2 regions of the Kitasatospora sp. NPDC002965 genome follow, and region 2 is predicted to be linked to the other one. Evidence: riboswitches for the same ligand, from Rfam matches in the RefSeq annotation. Region 2 holds a riboswitch; the other holds the start of a gene.

Region 1 (7,459 bases), on a different contig from region 2:
GAGCATCAGCTGCACGGTCTGCGCCATGCCGCCGCCCCGGTACTCGGCGCCGGCCACCGCCGCGAGGTCGCCGCGGAGCTGGTTGAGCTCGTCCTGGGCGACGGCGGTCTGCTGCTGGAGCGTGCCGGTCTCGTGCTGGAGCTTCTGCTGGGCCTCCTGCGCGGCGTTGTGCCGCTCGGAGGCCTGCTCGGCCTCCTCGTACAGCTGCTCCACCTGGGCCTTGACGTCCTTGCGGTTGGCGGGCCCGTCCGGGGAGCCGGGCGCCGCCTGGGCGGTGCCTCCGGTCGCCACACCCAGCGCGGTGGTGGCCGCCGCGGTGAGCACCAGCGCCCGGGCGAGGGCGTGCGCACCTGACAGCGGGGAACGGCGGTGCACGGGCATGCGGCGTCGGCTCCGATCCTGCGGCAACGGCCCGCCGCCGCCCCGGGGAGGACGGCTGGAAGCGGGAGTCCGGTGGCAGACGTTAGCGAGTCCGGGCAACCGAGTCCAAACCCCTCCCAACCCGAATATTTGACCCTCAATCGGACATCAGCCCGAGCGGGGGAAAAGCCGCAGGCCCGGCCTCCCCTCGCGGGGAGACCGGGCCCGTACGGACCGCGTGATCGGGGATCAGAGGCGCACGATGGAGTTGACCGGCATGTTGGAGGCCGCCTCGTAACGCACCGACGCACCCGGCTTGGGGGCGTGGATGACCTGACCGCCGCCCACGTAGATGCCGACGTGGTGCCGGTCGCCGTAGAAGATGACCAGGTCGCCGGGCTGGGCCTGGGAGATGTCCGAGCCGATCCGGGTACCGGCGCCGGCCTGCGCCTGCGAGGTACGCGGCAGCGACACGCCCGCCTGGGCGTAGGCCCAGCCGGTGAGGCCGGAGCAGTCGAAGCTGCTCGGGCCGGTGGCGCCGTAGACGTACGGGGCACCGAGCTTGCTCTCGGCCGCGGCGATCGCGGCGGCGGCGCGCGAGCTGTTGGCGGCGGGCGCGGCCGGCTTCGGCGCCGCCGGAGCGGAGGAGGCCGGCGCGGCGGGCGCCTGGGTGGACGGAGCCTGGGTGGACGGCGCGCTGAGGTTGGTGCGGTCGTTCTCACGGGAGGCGCGCTCGGCGTCGGCCTTCGCCTTGGCGACCTTGGCGGCCTCGGCCTTGGCGGCGTCCGCCTTCGCCTTGGCCTCGGCGGCGGCCTTCTCCTCGGCCGCGCGGATCGCCAGGCGCTCCTGCTCGCTGAGGGTGTTGAACAGGTCCTGGGCCTTCGTCAGCTTGGCCTGGACCTCCTCCTTGGAGGTCTTCAGCTGCTGGGTGGTGGCCTCCAGCTCGCCGAGCTTGTTCTGGGTCTCGGTGCGGTCCTGGTCGAGCCTGCGCTGCTGCTCCTGGAGCTCCTTCAGCGCGCCGGACTGGGTCGAACCGGCCTGGTTCAGGGCGTCGGCCTGGTTGAGGAAGTTGTCCGGGCTGGAGGAGAGCACCAGCTGGACGGTCTGCGATATGCCGCCGGTGCGGTACTGCTCGCCGGCGATCTCGGCGAGGCCGCCCTGCGCCTCGGTCACCACAGCCTGCTGACGGGCCACCTTGTCCTGGAGGTCGCCGACCTGCTTCTGCAGCTCCTGCTGCTTGGCCTGGGCGCCGTTGAGCTTCTCGGTGGCGATCTCGGCCTGCTCGTTGAGCTGGTCGACCTGCTCCTTGACCTGGTCCTTGGTCGGCGTCGGGTCGGCGTGGGCGCCGGACTGCGCGGAAAGGGCGACGGCCGCGGCGGCGAGGCCGGTCATGATCGAGACCCGGGTGCGGCCGGCGGGCTTGGGACGACGATGGGACGCCACGAAGGCGGACTCCTTCTTCCTCATCCGCCTACCGGGTGAGCTGACGGGTTCGGGCGGAAGCGTGCCCTACGACGCCTCACCGGCCGCTCACGCGACCGACCTGGCGCCGATTCACCCCGGAGGAACGTGGTTCCCCGGCTCCACTCCACAGCGCCCCCGACTGCTGGGCTCTCACTCGGACGGGCGACTGCCCGTCCCGCTGTTTCACGAACTCGGCGGGAACCACCGCCGCCACCCGGGCTGGGTGATCGACTGTGCGGTGGTTCGAGGTACGACCCTAGTAACAGATCCGTGATCCGTTCAAATCCTTGTCGGAAAAAAGCTAGAAGAATACCGAAGTTCATTTGTGAATATGACCGGGTGTGACCAGCGCCGTACACGGAGCTGATCGTTCCTCACCTCGCGGTCGAACCGGCGGCCGAAACACCCGCGCCACCCCCGTTCGGAGGTGGCGCGGATCACAGGGCCTTCGGCGGGCCCGCGGGCGTGTCGTGGCGGACCGTCAAACGGCCGGACACCCCGGCGCGTCAGACGCGGCGGATCGTGTTGATCTTCATCCCGTCGGCCTTCATCACCTTGATCACGTCACCGGTGCGGGGCGCGTGCACCACCATGCCGTTGCCGATGTACATCGCGACGTGGCTGCGGTCGTCGCGGTAGATGATCAGGTCACCCGGCTGCGCCTCGGCGAGCGACGGCACCCGGGTGCCGTAGTTGCCCTGGGCCTGCGAGGTACGCGGCAGCGAGACCCCGGCCTTGCCGTACGCCCAGACCATGAGCCCCGAGCAGTCGAAGCTGTTCGGGCCGGTGGAACCCCAGCCGTACGGCTTGCCCTGCTGGGCCATCGCGAGGGCCACCGCGGAGCCGGCCATGCCGGAGGCCTTCGGGAGCTCACCCAGGTCCGGGCGCTCGGTCCCGCGCGAGGCGCGGTCGGCCTGCTGCTGGGCCGCCTTCAGGGCCGCACGGTCGGCGGCGCTGAGCGAGTTCAGCAGGTCCTGGGCCTCCTTGAGCTTCTTGTTCACCTCCGCCTTGGACTGGTTCAGGTCCTTGGTGGTGGTGTCCAGCGAGGCCAGGACGGCGGCCGCCTCGACCTTCTGCTGGTCCAGCCGGCGCTGCTGGTCCTGGAGCCCCTTGAGCGCCTCGGCCTGGCTGGAGCTGGCCTGCTGAACGCTGCTGGCCTTGTCCAGGTAGCCGGACGGGTCGGAGGAGAGCATCAGCTGGACCGACGGGTCGATGCCGCCGGTGCGGTACTGCGCACCCGCGACCTCGGCCAGCCCGGCCTGAAGCTGGGTCATCTGCTCCTGACCGCGGGCCACCTGGTCCTGGAGCTGGTCAGCCTGCTTGCGCAGCTGGTCGGCCCGCTCCTTGGCGCCGTTGAATCGCTCGGTGGCCTGTTCGGCCTCCTCCTGCAGCTGGTCGATCTGCGCCTTGACGTCGTCCTTCTTGGGCGACGGGCTCGGCGCGGCGTGAGCGGCGACCTGGGCGGAGAGAGCGACCGCGGTCGCAGCGGCCGCGGTGAGCACGGTGACTCGCGCGCGGCTCGGCTGCTTGGGACGGCGGTGGGAGGCCAAAAGACCGGCTCCTTCTTCCAATGGACTCACCTGAACGGGTGAGAATCCGGAAAATAGGTTTGACGCCAGACACTAGTGAAGATCCACGCTTTGCGCCACTCCCCCGTTGGCGTGAACCCGTCCCCCACTCCCTGACTTCACGAGACCCTCACATCGCCGCAATCCCGGCGCTGACCAGGCGTCATTCCCGCCCGCTCGGAACCGGCGCACGGCTACGGCCGGGCCAGCCGATTGAGCAGCAGAACGGAGGCTACAGGGCGCGCGCCCGCCTTCCGTACGCCCTCCGCGACCTCCCGGTCGGTGGAGACCACCACCACCGGGCGCCCCTGCGGCTCGGCCCGCACCAACCGGCGGATCAGCTCGTCCGCCGTCTCCCCCGTTCGGCTGAACCGCACCCGCACGCCGCGCGGCGGCGCCATGATCACCGGCACGTCCAGGTCCTGCCCGTCGAACACGCAGGTGACCTCCGCCTGGGTGCGCTGCGCCAGCATCGCCAGCCCGCCCAGCAGCCGGATCCGCTGCTGCTCCAACGGCAGCGTCGGGTAGCCCGTCTTGGTCACGTTGTAGCCGTCCACCACCAGATGGACCTGCGGGATCGCCAGCAGCTGGTCCAACAGCGCCGGGTCGTCCTCCGCCAGACCGCGCCGCGCCACGTCGTGCGGCGAGGCCGAACCCGGCACCACCGCCTCCACCAGGTCCGCCGGACGGATCTGGGACACCGGGAGCGCCAGCTCCCGCTGCAGCCCCTGGGCCGACTGGAGGACGGCGTCCAGCAGCAGCCGCAGCCGCATGTCCTCGACGCTGCGCCCCTCGCGGGCCGACCGGCGGCCCTGCTCGACGGCGGTCTCCAGCTCCGACACCCGGTGCCGCAGCCGCCGCGTCTCGCTCTCGCCGGCACTCCGCTCGGCCGCCGCCTGCGCCTTGACCGCCTCGAACTCGACGGCCAGCTTGCGGGTCTCGGCCTGCGCCCGGCGGGTGTCGCTCTCCAGCGAACGGACCTTCCGGCGCAGCGACTCGGCCTCCTTGCGGACGTCCTCCGACTCGCTCCGCTGCCGGTCGAGGTCGGCACGGGCGGCGGCCCGCACCTCGGCCAGCTCGGCCTGCAGCTTCTCCACCAGCCGGGCCGCCTCGGCCGCCGCACCTTCGGCGCCGGCCCGCTCGGCCTCCTCGCCCGCCTCCGCGACCAGGCGGCTCCAGCCCGCCGACCGGACCAGGTAGGCGGCGGCGGCCACGTCCATCGGATCGGCGGCACCCGGAACGGTGCCCGACTCCAGCGCCCGGACCAGATCGGGCTGGCCCAGCCGCAGCCGCTCCGCTATCCGCACGCGGAAGGCCGGCTCGGACTCCAGCGCGGCGGCCAGCGCGGTGGCCGCGTACTTGGCCCGACGGGCCGGGGTGAACTTGGCGTACTGGCGCAGCGACTGGGGCAGCTCGCCGAGCGGCAGCCCGCCGAGCGCGTCGGCGGCCAGGCCGACCACCCGTCGGCGCACCCCCTCGGGCAGCGGCCGGTCCAGCTTCTCGGCAGGCGTCTCCGCGGGCGCACCGGCAGGCGTCTCGGTGGGCGTCCCCGCGGGCGCACCGGCAGGCGTCTCGGTGGGCGTCCCCGCGGGCGCACCGGCAGGCGTCTCGGTGGGCGTCTCGGTGGGCCGTTCGTCGGACGGCTCCTCCGCCGTCGACGGCGTCAGCCCGTCACGGTCGCCCGTCCCACCGGCACCGGAGGGCCCGTCGTGCCCACCCTGCTCGCCCGGCCCGCCCGGCCCGTCGACGGCTGCCGCCGGTTCGTCACCGCCACCGGGCTCCTCACCGCCGGCCACCTCGGCCGCGGCGTCGGAACCGAAGGGAGCGGCCACGGCCGCGTCCGGCGCCTGCGCGTCCACAGCGGGCTGCTGCCCCTGCGGCCCGGCGGGCTCCTTCGCTGCGTCCACCACGTCCTCGGCTCCGATCCTGGTCCAGCGGGCGACGGCCGGCGGCCGGCACCCGCGTCACACCCCGTGCGTTCTCTCTGTATTGTCCCGTGCGGTGGACCGCCACGCCGTGTGCCGTCCACCGCACGGGCGGGGCATCAGCCCTGCTCGCCGACGGCCTCGGGCCCGGCGTCCGCCGCACCCGGGCGGGCGACCAGCTCGACCTGGTCCACCGCGTTGCACCAGCGGCATCGCACCGACTCGACGGTCTCGCTGAGGACCTGGGTCTCCTCGACCTTGGAATCGCCGGCCAGGTCGAAGTGGAGGAACTCGGTCACCCGGGCGGTGCGGGTGACGTCGAAACGGGTCAGGTTTCCGCAGAGCGTGCAGCGCCAGCGCGTCTCGGCGGTCAGAGCGGGGACAGTCATCGGGGGTCCTCTCGGGTGGTCCCTGGATGGGCTCAGGCGCTCCCCCCGGAGCCCCGGCGTCGGCGGCGGGAGGCGGGAAGGCCCGCCCCAAGCCTATTGCCTGGGGCAACCTTCGTGACCACCGGTCACGGCGATCACCGCCTTGGGCCACCTGCCGTAACGACGCGGTCCCGCCCGGTCCGCCGGAGGGATGCTTGGCGGCATGGCGATCCCGGTCCTCGACCACGCCGGTGCACGGGACGGCCGACCGGCCGCCGCCGCTCCGGCCGTCTGCTACGCGCTGATCGCGCTCAACACCGTGGTCTTCCTGTTCGGGCCCGCCGCCGGACTCAATCCGCTGTACGGGCGCGACCAGGCCCGGGTCTGTGCCGAGCAGCGCTACGAACAGCGCTGGGGGGCCGTGCCGGCCGAACTGCTGGCCGGGCATCCGCTCACCGCCGAACAGCTGGCCGAGGCCCCCGACCCGGTGCCCGGCTGCCCGGCCGCGCCGACCCCGGGGAAGCACCCGGCGCTCTCGGTGCTCAGCGCGCTCTTCCTGCACGGCGGCTGGCTGCACCTGCTGGGCAACCTGCTCTTCCTCCACGTCTTCGGCCCGACCGTCGAACGGCGGCTCGGCCGCCCCCGGTTCGTCCTCTTCTATCTGGCGGCCGGGGCGGTGGCCACCTACGGCTTCGCGCTCGCCGAGGCGCACACGGCGGACTCGACCCGGGTGCTGATCGGCGCCTCCGGGGCGATCTCGGCCGTTCTCGGCACCTACCTCCGCCTGCACCCGCGGGCCCGGGTCACCACGCTCGTCCCGCTGCTGCTCTTCCTCCCGCTGCGGTTCCCGGCCTGGCTGGTGCTCGGGCTCTGGTTCGCCCTGCAGTGGTGGTCGGTCCATTCGGCGGGGCCGGGGGTCGCCTACCTGGTGCACGTGATCGGCTTCGCGGCCGGCTTCCTCTACGCCTGCACCCTGGCCGAGCGCCGCCCCCGGGCCGCCCGCCGCCCGCGACCGTCCGGCTGACGCCCGATACGCTGGCGGCACCTCACAAAGGAGCTCGCACCGTGATCACCGCCATCGTCCTGATCAAGACCAGCGTCGACCGCATCCCGGAGATCGCCGAGGCGATCGCCGCCATCGAGGGCGTCAGCGAGGTCTACTCGGTGACCGGCGGGTACGACCTGGTCGCGATGGTGCGGGTGCGGCGACACGACGACCTCGCCGAGGTGATCCCCGGCCGGCTCAACAAGGTCCCGGGCGTGGCCCACACCGAGACCCAGATCGCCTTCCGCACCTACTCCCAGCACGACCTGGAGGCCGCCTTCGCGATCGGCCTCGACGCCTGACCCCGTCAGGCGCCCGGCCGGCGCTCCGTCAGGCTCCCCGACGGGTGTCCGCGACGCAACGGCCGCCCTCGTTGCGGTAGTTCCAGGCCGCCCCGTCCGTGACCAGGTCGCGGACGGCGGTCAGGAACCGGTCGATGTGCTCGTCCGGGGTGCCCGCGCCGAAGCTCACGCGGATCGCGTTCAGGCTGCGCTCGCCCGGCAGCGAGGGCTCGGGCGCACCGCACTCGGACGGCGCGACGTCCTCGTCGCCGAGCAGGGTGCGGAGCAGCGGGTGCGCACAGAACAGGCCGTCGCGCACGCCGATGCCGTACTCGGCGGAGAGCGCGGCCGAGAAGTGCGAGCTGTTCCAGTCCTGGACGACGAAGGAGAGCACGCCCACCCGGGCCGACTCCGGGCCGAACAGGTTGAGCACCTTGACCTGCGGGAT
Region 2 (7,459 bases):
GGCCGGTTATGTCCGGTTTTCGGACGGGCCGCCCCTCCTCGTACGGCAGCCGACTGCGAGCACGGCGGGGGAATGTCCTACGATCTCCGCCATGAGCACCGCAGCCATCCCGGGCGCGCCACTGCCCGTCCGAACCCCAGGCTCCCGTGCGCGGGGGCGCCACCGCCGTCCCGAGCGCCCCGAAATCCCGACCGGTTCGCCGGTCCTGCTGCTCGCCGTGCCCGCGGCCGCCGGACCGGAATCCCGGTCCGTGGTCGAGGAGCTGCTGTCCATCGTCCGCAGCGAGCAGAACGGCGTGCAGACGGCAGCCGGTTACCTTCCGGCCCACGGCGCCGAGGTCGGCGCCGAGCGCACCGTCGCCGAACTGCTGGACGAGGCGGCCGAGGCCGGCCTGCCCACGCCGGTCGTCGTGCCCCTCGTGCCCGGCCCGCACGACTTCCTGACCGACCTGTACGCCCTCGCCGCCGAGTACGGCGCCCCCGTCACCGACGTGCTGGGCCCGCATCCGCTGCTGGCCGAGGCCGTGCACGTGCGCCTCTCCGAGGCCGGTCTGGCCCGCGCCGACCGGGCCCGGCTCTTCGCCATCGCGACCGCCGCCGACGGCGTGGTGCTCACCACCGTCGGTGGGCAGGCCGCCGCCGACGCCGCCGGGATCACCGGCATGCTGCTGGCCGCCCGGCTGGCCGTGCCCGTCGTCCCCGCCGCGCTCGACCTGCCCGGCTCGGTGGCCGCGGCCGTCGCCCACCTCCGGGAGATGGGCTCGCAGAACCCGGCGCTGGCCCCCCTGGTGATCGGCCCGGAGGCGGACTCCGAGCTGCTCGCCACGGCAGCCGAGGAGTCCGGCTGCCCGTCGGCCGCCCCGCTGGGCGCGTACCCGACGGTGGGCCAGCTGATCGCCTCCACCTACCTGGCCACGCTGCCGGCCGTCGACTTCGAGGCGCAGGCCGCGGAGGCCGGGGACGTCGCCGCGGAGCCCTCCGGCGGACGGCACGCCGCCCAGTAGCGCGAGCCCGTCCGAAGGGGCCCGGAACGCATCCGTTCCGGGCCCCTTCGGCTGCTCGCACCGGCCGGAACGGTCCGGCCCCCCGCCCTCCGGCCGGACCGGGACCCCGCACCGCCGCCGCGGTCGCCGGGGCGGCCTCAGCGGCCGACCCGACTGGTGGGCGAGGCCGCGTCCTTCAGTTTCAGGGCGGGCAGCCGCACCGGCCGGGACTGCGCCGCGAAGGTGGCCACCGGCGCGGCGGCGGCGTTCCACTGCGGCTGCGCGGCGCCCTCCTCGTCCGGCTTGCGGACCTTGAGCACCTCGGTCTGCCCGGCCCGGCGCAACAGGATGTTCTTCGGCCGCACGGCCTCCGGGTCCAGCCAGAGCTCGTTGCCGCCGAACTCGCAGTCCAGCAGCAGCACGTCGTCCGGCTGCCCGTCCGAGGTGGCCCGGAAGGCCACGCCGGCCCGCCGGTAGCCGGTGAACCGGCTCCGGCTGAAGGTGACGGCCTGTCCGGCGAGTTCGTGCCGGGCGGTGGAGACGGCGAAGTCGCTCTGCCCGGCCGCGTCGACGAGCAGTCCGTCGAACACGGTGCCCTGGTCCCGGCCGAGCGAGTGCAGCGCCACTCCCCCGCCCGCGTTGCCGTACAGCACGCTCGCGGTGTAGTCGAAGTCGTTGAGGTAGGCGCCGTGCTCGATGCCCCAGCCGCCGTTGTGGTAGGCGGCGAACTCGGTGACCACGTGGTGCTGACGGGCGTTGAGCCAGACGAAGATGCCGTCCCGCAGGTTGTTGTGGGCCAGGCAGCGCTCGAAGGTCCAGACGCCCTCGCTGTTCTCCGGCCACTCGAAACCGGAGGCCCCGTCGGCGCCCTGGACGCCGACGGCCACGCAGTCCACCGCCTTGCCGCCGGTGCCCGCGCCGAGGTTGAAGCCGGTCAGCCGGTAGGCGCGGGGGTTGGGTTCGAGCAGGGTGCGGGAGGCGACGCAGGACTCGTAGACGATGTCGTCGGAGGGGCGCTGCGGGGTGCGGGTGTCCAGCGGCCCGTCCCACCAGTACGCGTCCTCCCAGGTCTCGTGGCTGATGCAGCTGCGGAAGGTGATGCCGTGACTGGCGTGCGGCACGTACGCGTGGCTGCCGGCGTCGCGGACGACCACGCCCTCGACGACGGTCCCGCGGGTGGCGTCGCCGAGCTGGTGGAAGTGGAGCCCGTACCGGCCGAGGACGGCCGCGGTGACCGGGGCGGTGCCGTCCTGCCCCCTCCAGGTCTCCTTGGTGTCGGCGCGCGGGCCGACCCAGCGCAGCGCGGCGTGCCGGACGTCGGCGCGCCGGGAGCTGGTGAGGTGGACGTGGGCGCGGCCCTCGGCGGTGCCCTCGACCCGGACGGTGCGGGTCAGGTTGAGCACCTCGGCGCCGACGGTGACGCCCCCTCCGGCGGCGACCAGGGGGTGGGCGTGCTTCAGCGGCGACTCCAGGGTGACGGTGGCTCCGCTGACGGACCGCACGGTGACGAGGTCGTAGTGGGCGGCGAAGCCCTCCTGGTCGGGCGGGCCGGTCGGGGTGACGGCCAGTTCGTCGCCGGGGAGCCAGCCGGCGGGCGGGGCGGACAGGGCCAGCTCGGTGCCGCCGGCCTTCAACTCGCGGTCGGCGCGGACCCACGCGGTCTTGGCGGCGCCGTCGAGCCGCAGGTAGCCGGCGCCGGTGACCCAGAGGCCCACGTCGGTGTCGACGACCTTCATGCCGTCCCCCTGGAAGCGCCTCTCGTCGACGGCGGGGAAGCGCAGGGTGTGGGTGTGGGTGCCGTCGGGGGCGAGGGCGAGGGCGCCGCGGATCTCGACGTTCCCGGTGGCGGCGAGGGTGAGGGTGCGGTCGGCGGCGAAGGTGAGGGCGCCGGTCGGCTCCACCAGCAGCGTGCCGACGGCGGCGTCGGTGTCGAGCAGCACCCGGTCGGTGATCCGCACGGTGCTTCTCGGGCCGGGCACGGCACCGCCCCAGCCGGCCGGGTCGGACCAGCGGCGACCGCTCTGGTCGACGGTGGGCGCGGGGGCCGGCTGTTCGGGCGCGGCGCCGACCGGAGCGGCCTCGGGGGACGCCCCACCGTGGCCTCCGGCTCCCGTCCGGTCCGCGCCGACGGCCGTGGACGATCCGGCGACGGCGGCGACCGGTTCGGTCGGGCCGCTCAGCGAGCGCCGCAGCACCTCCTCGCCACTGACCGCCGCGAAGGCGGTGCCGACGGCGAGCCAGCGCAGTAAAGTGCGGCGACTTAAGGGAGTTAGGGGCGGTTCGGGTGGGATGTCCGCTCTGCGATGCTTTGGCCTGCGATGCGCTCCGCGCGCCCGGCCGGTCGGCCGGGCGGGGTCCGGGTCCTCGTCCATGGCCATCGGTGCGTAGCCCTCCCCACGGGCGGCTGCGGCGGCGCCGGCGTCCTGCTGACGCTCTGAAGCATAGGCAGTTGCGTTGACCGCGACGGGCGTTGCATGAAATCGGTCATTTCTGATCATGAAGGACAGCCGCCCACCATGGATTTCGCAAACAGTGACGTGCCTCACACATGTTTGCGGTTTGAACGCGGCTCTGCTTAACGTGCTCCCCGTTCGTGGCCACACGGACCCAGCTCCCCTGCAACGCCGAGTCCTGCCGTCGGGTGCGCTGGAAGTACGAAGCACCACGGCAGGAGCGGGGGAACCACAGGTAGTTCGCCCAGGCCGGTCCCCGGACCGACCAGGGCTAGGGGTGAAGCCGCGTCCACAGCGCGGCCGGGCAACTCCAGCCCGAATCCGACAGCTCACCTCGCAGGCGTGGGAGAGGACCGCGTCTTCATGCTGCCCACCAACGGCACCCGCCTGTCCAGCCGCACCCGTCGCGCCATCGCCACCCTCGGCGTCGCGGGCATCGGCCTCACCATCCCCTGCCTCACCACCGGCACCGCCTCGGCCGCCTCCGTCGCCACCTGGGACAAGGTCGCCCAGTGCGAGAGCACCGGCAACTGGAGCATCAACACCGGCAACGGCTTCTACGGCGGACTCCAGTTCACCAGCTCCACCTGGACCGAGTTCGGCGGCACCTCGTTCGCCGCGCGCGCCGACCTCGCCACCAAGGACCAGCAGATAGCGATCGCCGAGAAGGTGCTCGCCGTGCAGGGCCCCGGTGCCTGGCCGGTCTGCTCGGTCAAGGCCGGCCTGACCAAGGGCGGCACCCCGGCCGCCGTCGACACCTCCACGGCCGCCGCCAAGCCGGCCGTCCAGACCCCGGCCCCGGCCGCCAAGCCCGCCGCCCAGCCGAAGGCCACGCAGCCCGCCGCGCCCAAGGCCGCCCAGCCGCAGGCACAGGCTCCCGCCGCCACCGACGCCGCCCGCCAGGGCGACGGCGGCCAGGACGGGCGCCAGTGGCGCCAGCAGACCGGCCAGCAGGGCGGTCAGCAGGGCGACCGGAAGCAGTCCGACGACTACACCGTGGCCGTCGGCGACTGGCTCTCCTCCATCGCCGACAAGAACGACGTCCAGGGCGGCTGGGAGCGGCTCTACGAGCTCAACCGCGCCACCCTGACCGAGGGCCCGCACAGCATCTACCCGGGCCAGCACCTGACCTTCGGCGACCGGGCCAAGGGCAACCAGGCCTCGGAGGAGTCCGGCAAGGGCTTCGACTGGTTCAACCGGGCCAAGGACGCGGGGACCGGCACCGCCACCACCGAGCCGGCCGCCCAGACCCCCGCCCCGGCCACCAAGCCGGCCGCCAAGCCCGCCGCCCAGGCCGAGACCCCGGCCCCGGCCCAGGCCGCCACCGGCAGCATGGCCGCCGCCGTCTCCTTCGCCCAGTCGAAGGTCGGCCAGGCCTACGTCTACGGCGGCACCGGCAACGGCGGCTGGGACTGCTCCGGCCTCACCCAGGCCGCGCTGCGCGCCGCGGGCATCACCGTCCCGCGCGTCGCCGCCGACCAGGCCGCCGCGTCCACGCACGTCTCGCTCGACGCCCTCAAGCCGGGCGACCTGCTGTTCTGGTCCAACAACGGCAAGGACTCCGGCGTCTACCACGTCGCGCTCTACATCGGTGACGGCAAGTACGTCGAGGCCGCCAACCCGAGCTCGGGCGTGCGGACCCAGACCGTGGCCAACTGGGCCCCGGACTTCGCCGGCCGGGTCTGACCCACGGCCGGGTCTGACCCGCGAAAGCCCGGGGCCCCCGGGGAGGAGCCAGGTCGCTCCCTCCCCGGGGGCCCCGGTGCGTCCCGCGCCGGACCGCCCCCGGGACCCCGCACGCCCCGCCCCGGAAGGTCATGGTCAAATCCGGCCGCACCAGGCATGCTGCTGCTCTGTCCCCGAGGAGGAGTCACCATGGCCCAGGTCACCGTCACGCTCGACGCCAACCTCGCGATCGACGCGATGATGCTGTCCGGCACGAAGAGCCCGCAGGACGCCGTCGAACTGATCCTCCGCGACTACCTGGACCGGGGGCGGCGCACCGAGACCCGGACCGGCGACGCCGCCGACGGCCACCGGGTCACCCCGGACCGCCCGGCCGTCCAGGAGGGCTGACCCGCACGACGAACGGCCGGGGTCCGGGAGCGGCCTGCTCCCGGACCCCGGCCGTTCGTCCGATCCGTCAGCGCGCGCCGGCGCCGGTCGAGCCGCGCATCACCAGCTCGGGCTGGAACATGAACTCCCCGCGCTGGGCGGCGTTTCCGCCGACCTCCTCCAGCAGGGCGTCCACCGCGGCGGTGGCCATCGCCTCCACCGGCTGGCGGATGGTGGTCAGCGGCGGCTCGGTGAACGCTATCAGCGGCGAATCGTCGAACCCGACCACCGAGACGTCCTGCGGCACCGTCAGGCCCCGCTGCCGGACGGCCCGTATCGCGCCGAGCGCCATCATGTCGCTGCCGCAGACGATCGCCGTGCAGCCCTTGTCGAGCAGCGCGCCGGCCGCCGCGTGGCCGCCCTCCACGCTGAACAGGGTGTGGTGGACGAGGCCCTCGGCCTCCTCCCGGGTGCGCCCGAGCACCTCGCACAGGGCGGCGGTGAACCCCTCGATCTTCCGCAGCACGGGCACGTACCGGCGCTGCCCGACGGCCAGCCCGATCCGCTCGTGGCCGAGTTCGGCCAAGTGCTGGACGGCCATCCACATCGCGGCCCGGTCGTCCGGCGAGATGAACGGCGCGTCGATCTTCTCGCTGTACCCGTTGATCAGCACGAACGGCACCCCGCGGCCGGCCAGCCGGGCGTACCGGTCATGGTCGGCGGTGGTGTCCGCGTGCAGGCCGGAGACGAAGACGATGCCCGCCACGCCCCGGTCGACCAGCATCTCCACCAGTTCGTCCTCGGTGGAGCCGCCCGGCGTCTGGGTGCAGAGCACCGGCGTGTAGCCGTGCCGGCTCAGCACCTGCTCGATCACCTGGGCCAGCGCGGGGAAGATCGGGTTGCTCAGCTCCGGGGTGATCAGCCCGATCAGGCCCGCGCTGCGCTGGCGCAGCCGGGTGGGCCGCTCGTACCCGAGCACGTCGAGTGCCGCCAGCACGGTCTGCCTGGTGGCGGCCGAGACGTTCGCCTTGCCGTTGAGCACGCGGGAGACGGTGGCCTCGCTGACCCCCGCCTGCGCCGCGATGTCTGAGAGTCGCGCCGTAGTCACGGTCCCAGAGCCTATTGCAACCACGTCAGACCGCCCACCAGTCGGTGCTGTCCGGTGCGAGCACCGTCTCGCCGCCGTCGATCAGCGGGTCGGCGCCGGCGGAGCTCAGCAGGAGCCGGCCGGGCACCGGTATCCGGACCGGGCCGGCGGTCGTGTTCACCGTGCAGACGAACGCGCCGCGGCGGAACGCCAGGGTGCCCTCCGGGCTCTCCAGCCACTCGACCCCCGTGCCGGCGCCGAGCTCGGCCCGGGCCCGGCGGACGGCCAGTGCGGAGCGGTACAGCTCCAGGGTGGAGGTCGGGTCGCCGGTCTGCGCCTCGACGCTGAGCCCGGCCCACTCGGCGGGCTGCGGCAGCCAGCTGGGGCCGCCGGCGGTCGGGCCGAAGCCGTACGGGGCCTCGGTGCCGGACCACGGGATCGGGACGCGGCAGCCGTCGCGGTAGCCGTCCTGGCCGGCCTTGCGGAAGAACGACGGGTCCTGACGGACCTCGTCGGGCAGGTCGGTGACGTCCGGCAGGCCGAGCTCCTCGCCCTGGTAGACGTAGGCGGAGCCGGGGAGCGCGAGCATCAGCAGGGTGGCGGCGCGGGCCCGGCGCAGGCCGAGCGCGCGGTCGCCGGCGGTGCGGATCTGGGTGCCGAGGCCGGGCGGGTTGGCGAACCGGGTGGCGTGCCGGGTGACGTCGTGGTTGGAGAGCACCCAGGTGGTGGGGGCGTCGACCGGGCACATCGAGTCGAGCGAGAGGTCGATCACCGCGCGCAGCTCGGCGGCGTCCCAGGAGGTGCCCAGGTACTGGAAGTTGAAGGCCTGGTGCAGTTCGTCGGGGCGGACGTAGTTGGCGGTGCGCTCGACGGTCGGGGTCC

The links. Region 2 has a riboswitch for cyclic di-AMP ahead of ABZY91_RS08720 (transglycosylase family protein). Riboswitches for the same ligand answer to the same signal wherever they lie in the genome.
Region 1: linked by a shared signal. The riboswitch ahead of ABZY91_RS40280 (NlpC/P60 family protein) and the one ahead of ABZY91_RS08720 (transglycosylase family protein) in region 2 are both predicted to bind cyclic di-AMP.

What each region holds. Positions count from the first base shown of each region.
Region 1 covers NZ_JBEXNT010000219.1:1,286-8,744, reverse strand. Annotated here, with positions in the region: gene ABZY91_RS40285 (NlpC/P60 family protein) at 1-381, opposite strand, end outside; gene ABZY91_RS40280 (NlpC/P60 family protein) at 610-1,803, opposite strand; cyclic di-AMP (ydaO/yuaA leader) riboswitch at 1,814-1,966, opposite strand; gene ABZY91_RS40275 (NlpC/P60 family protein) at 2,331-3,374, opposite strand; gene ABZY91_RS40270 (NYN domain-containing protein) at 3,587-4,888, opposite strand; gene ABZY91_RS40265 (hypothetical protein) at 5,437-5,706, opposite strand; gene ABZY91_RS40260 (rhomboid family intramembrane serine protease) at 5,909-6,709, shown strand; gene ABZY91_RS40255 (Lrp/AsnC ligand binding domain-containing protein) at 6,751-7,032, shown strand; gene ABZY91_RS40250 (aminotransferase class V-fold PLP-dependent enzyme) at 7,061-7,459, opposite strand, start outside.
Region 2 covers NZ_JBEXNT010000014.1:14,279-21,737, forward strand. Annotated here, with positions in the region: gene ABZY91_RS08710 (hypothetical protein) at 92-1,003, shown strand; gene ABZY91_RS08715 (hypothetical protein) at 1,141-3,360, opposite strand; cyclic di-AMP (ydaO/yuaA leader) riboswitch at 3,595-3,791, shown strand; gene ABZY91_RS08720 (transglycosylase family protein) at 3,778-5,121, shown strand; gene ABZY91_RS08725 (hypothetical protein) at 5,311-5,511, shown strand; gene ABZY91_RS08730 (LacI family DNA-binding transcriptional regulator) at 5,579-6,598, opposite strand; gene ABZY91_RS08735 (glycoside hydrolase family 13 protein) at 6,624-7,459, opposite strand, start outside.